Regions from separate parts of the Pseudoalteromonas sp. APC 3893 genome, predicted to be linked through region 2. Evidence: predicted binding sites of a transcription regulator. Region 2 holds the regulator's gene; the other holds the start of a gene.

Region 1 (2,418 bases), on a different contig from region 2:
GTTAGTTGATGCATTAGCAAATGCATTGATTGCTTTAGCATGTTTGATGATACCACCGATGTAGTAAAGTGCATCTTCAGAAAGACCGCCGTACTTGTCGCCTGCGAATAAGTTAACACCGTCTTTAGCTAAAGACTGGTGACAGTGCATACCAGAACCGTTATCACCGACTACTGGTTTAGGCATAAATGTTGCTGTTTTACCGTATAAATGAGCCATGTTATGGATAACATATTTCATTTCTTGGATCTCATCTGCCTTTATTACCATAGTATTAAAGCGAGTAGCGATTTCGTTTTGACCTGCTGTTGCAACTTCGTGATGATGTGCTTCAACAACTTGACCTAGTTCTTCAAGAACCAAACACGTCGCTGAGCGCCAATCTTGAAAGTCATCAACTGGGGCAACTGGAAAATAACCACCTTTAACGCCAGGACGGTGGCCAGTATTACCGCCTTCGTAATCCTTATCTGAGTTCCAAGCTGCTTGCTTAGAATCAATTTTGTACATAGAACCAGACATATCTGTTTTGTATTTAACATCATCAAATACAAAGAACTCTGGCTCTGGGCCAAATAAAACAGTATCTGCAATACCAGTAGAGCGCATGTATTCTTCAGCGCGCTTAGCAACAGAGCGTGGGTCGCGCTCATAACCTTGAAGTGTAGAAGGCTCTACCACGTCACAACGTACGATTAGTGTTGCTTCTTCTGTGAAAGGGTCAAGCTTAACTGACTCAGGAACAGGCATTAATACCATGTCTGATTCGTTAATGCCTTTCCAGCCCGCGATTGAAGAGCCGTCGAACATCTTACCGTCTTCAAAAAAGTCTTCATCAACTTGGTGATGAGGAATAGAAACATGTTGCTCTTTACCTTTTGTATCAGTAAAGCGTAAATCAATGAACTTAACGTCATTTTCTTTAATAAAATCTAAAACCGATTGTGACATGTGTCCTCCAACTGTTGGGTTTTATTATTGCTGCATAATTGCTTTTGTTCTTTAGTAAGCTGATTCTGTGCCATGTTTATAATCTATTGTTTTTTATGTGAAAATATATAGTCGATGTAAAGTTGATATATATTTAGCACTGTTTTGGTGCATAGTAACTCCAAAAAGGTGCAACATTTACAGAGTAATAATTGCTTGCAAATTAATCACCTTAGACTAACACAAAGAAAATGCAAAATACGCAGTAAAGTCGCTTTAAATTAACTCAAAACCACCATTTTAGATAAATTTATAAAAATTAACCCTAAAAATTAATTATTTTAAAACAAAGGGTTAATTATTTTATTGAGAAAGTTTGAAATTTTATTTTGGATAAACTTTCATCCATTCCATTTATAGGGGATAATATGCGCCCTTTTAAATCCTATGCTGGGACATCTCGTGAAAGCGCAGGTGAGAACGTATAGCCCCTGCAGGATCAATGAGATTCAATTTCTCTGAGTGAACATATGAGTATCGAAAAGTTAAGAAATATAGCAATTATCGCCCACGTTGACCATGGTAAAACCACCCTAGTTGACAAACTGCTTGAGTTTTCAGGCACATTAGAAACACGCGGCGGTAATGAAGAGCGCGTGATGGATTCAAACGATATCGAAAGAGAGCGTGGCATTACTATTTTAGCGAAAAATACCGCTATTTCATGGAATGATTACCACATTAATATCGTAGATACTCCAGGGCACGCCGATTTCGGTGGTGAAGTGGAGCGCGTACTTTCGATGGCTGACTCAGTTCTACTTATTGTTGACGCTCAAGAAGGCCCAATGCCACAAACGCGTTTTGTTACGCAAAAAGCATTCGCGCAAGGCTTAAAACCAATCGTTGTTATCAATAAAATTGATAAACCAGGTTCACGTCCTGATTGGGTTATGGATCAAATCTTTGATTTATTCGACAACCTAGGCGCAACTGATGAACAGTTAGATTTTAAAGTAATCTACGCATCAGCAATCAATGGTTGGGCTACATTAGATTTAGATGAACCGTCTGATAATATGGATGCTATGTTCAAGATGATCGTTGACGAAGTATCACCACCGGATGCAGATCCTGAAGGTGACTTCCAAATGCAGATCTCACAGCTTGATTACAACTCTTATAAAGGTGTAATTGGTATTGGTCGTATTAAACGTGGTTCTGTTGCACCTAACCAACAAGTTACGGTTATCAGTGCAGATGGTACGACTCGTAACGGGAAAATTGGTTCAGTACAAAGTTACCTAGGCCTTGAGCGTATCGAAACTGATAAAGCTTTCGCTGGTAACATAGTAACAGTAACTGGTCTTGGTGAGCTTAAGATTTCAGATACGCTTTGTTGTCCTAACAACGTTGAAGCATTACCACCACTAAGTGTTGATGAGCCAACAGTAACAATGACGTTCTCTGTAAATAACTCTCCGTTCT
Region 2 (2,418 bases):
TTAAAAACCGTGGCATCGGTGTACTAATAACCGACCATAATGTAAGAGAAACCCTTGATGTTTGTGAAAAAGCCTACATAGTTTCTCATGGGGAGTTAATTGCGTCAGGAACTCCTGAGCATGTACTTGCCAACCAAACAGTTCGCGATGTATATCTGGGTGAGCAATTTAGGCTATAAAGCAACGCTCAGCTAACTATCTGCTAAACTAAATTATGACAACACAATAAAAGGATTGTTAGAGATAAATGAGGCAATCACTCCAGCTGCGCATGGGCCAGCAACTTACAATGACTCCACAACTGCAACAAGCAATTCGCTTATTGCAGTTAAGTACATTGGATCTCCAGCAAGAAATTCAAGAAGCACTCGACAGTAACCCACTGCTTGAAGTCGAAGAGCAAGAGTTTGGTGACGAAACGGCTGGCAAAAATGAACAAAAACAAGATACCGAAGACGTCACAGTAAGTGCTTCTGCCGATGAGACACCAAGCGAATACGAACAAGAAAGCAGTGAAGCACTTAATAAAGACACAGTAAGTGACGATATGGCTATGGATGTGACCTGGGATGAGTACATGAGCGCCGCTCCTGCCAGCTCATCAGGCCCGATGCCTGAAGATGAATCTATTTATCAAGGGGCTTCAACCGAAACCTTGCATGAATATATTATGTGGCAGTTACAGCTAACCCCATTTAGTCCGACCGACGAGGCGATTGCGATTGCCATTGTCGAAGCTATCGACGATTCAGGTATTTTAACCTTAAGCTGTGAAGACATTGCTGAAAGCCTAAATAAAGATAATAACGAAGAAGAAATTGAGCTTGATGAAGTTCAGGCGGTTCTAAAACGTATTCAGTTGTTTGACCCAATTGGTATTGGCGCACGTAGCTTGCAAGAATGTTTATGTATTCAACTAAATCAATTTGACCCCGCAACTCCTTGGATTAGCGAAACAAAAATGATTTTAACTGAACATATCGATTTATTAGCCAGCCGCGACTACCGAACTTTGATGAAAAAGACTAAGCTTAAGGAAGATGAGCTTAAAGAAGTGATGACACTCATCCACAGTCTAAACCCAAAGCCTGCGGATAGCATCGTACGTGAAGAATCTGAATACGTTATTCCAGATGTCTCAGTAAAGAAAATTAAAGGCCGTTGGATTGTTGAGTTAAATCCCGATAGCATGCCTAAAATTAGAGTAAACAGCCAATATGCGGCTATGTCTCGCTCGGTTAAATCGAGTAGCGACAGCCAGTTTATTCGTTCACACTTGCAAGAAGCAAAATGGTTTATAAAAAGTTTAGAAAGCCGTAATGACACATTACTCAAAGTAACCAACTGCATCGTTAAACAGCAGCAGGGATTTTTTGAACATGGTCCCGAAGCAATGCGCCCTATGGTATTAAACGATGTTGCTGAAATGGTCGAGATGCATGAATCAACCATCTCACGGGTTACCACGCAAAAGTACATGCACACCCCAAGAGGAATTTTTGAGTTAAAATATTTTTTCTCAAGTCATGTAAGCACTGAAAACGGTGGGGAATGTTCGTCTACAGCGATCCGTGCATTAATAAAAAAATTAATTAGCGCAGAAAACTCAGCGAAACCATTGAGTGATAGCAAAATTGCAGATATATTGGCAGAGCAAGGTATCAAAGTAGCTAGACGTACAATCGCAAAATATCGCGAGTCACTGGCTATTCCACCGTCAAATCAAAGAAAGAGCTTGATTTAAGGCGTAAAAAAACAAAGAAGGAAAATGCTTATGCAACTGAATTTAACTGGTCGTCACGTAGAAATTACCGATTCACTTAGAGACTATGTACACAATAAGTTTGCAAAGCTTGAAAGGCACTTTGATCATATAAACAACGTGCACGTCATTTTAGACGTAGAAAAGCTAAGCCAAAAAGCAGAAGCCACAATACACCTCAGTGGTGCTGATTTATTTGCTTCAACAGAACACCAAGACATGTACGCTGCGATTGACGCCCTAATAGATAAACTAGATCGTCAAGTTATCAAACACAAAGAGAAGCACGCTCGACACTAATATTATGAAACTAAGTTCACTTACTTGTAAGGACTGCAGTAAAGCTGCGGTCCTTTTTAATAGCAAAAAACGAATTTTAGAATTTATTAGCCAGTTGGCTCATGAACAACTCCCTCACCTTTCAGAACAAGAAATTCTTAACTCGTTACTTAATCGAGAGAAACTAGGAAGCACAGGTATTGGCCGTGGAATTGCTATTCCTCACGGTAGAATAACGGGTGTTGATACACCATTAGCACTGATACTAGTGAGTGAAACGCCCATTAATTTTGATGCGATTGATAATCGTCCTGTTGATATATTTGTGGCACTCGTCGTACCTGATGGTGAGAGTCAACTTCATTTAAAGACCTTGG

The links. The regulator sigma-54, encoded in region 2, starts transcription at its own class of promoters, with help from an activator protein. The targets are predictions, from matches to a motif close to GTTGGCACGNNNNTNGNNT.
Region 1: glnA (glutamate--ammonia ligase) is a predicted target of sigma-54. The motif match lies at 1,008-1,026, and genes of this name have one in related genera.

What each region holds. Positions count from the first base shown of each region.
Region 1 is NZ_JASDCD010000023.1:30,498-32,915, reverse strand. It holds gene glnA (glutamate--ammonia ligase) at 1-951, opposite strand, end outside; gene typA (translational GTPase TypA) at 1,461-2,418, shown strand, end outside.
Region 2 is NZ_JASDCD010000011.1:134,761-137,178, reverse strand. It holds gene lptB (LPS export ABC transporter ATP-binding protein) at 1-179, shown strand, start outside; gene QMA12_RS13670 (RNA polymerase factor sigma-54) at 248-1,744, shown strand; gene hpf (ribosome hibernation promoting factor) at 1,775-2,062, shown strand; gene ptsN (PTS IIA-like nitrogen regulatory protein PtsN) at 2,067-2,418, shown strand, end outside.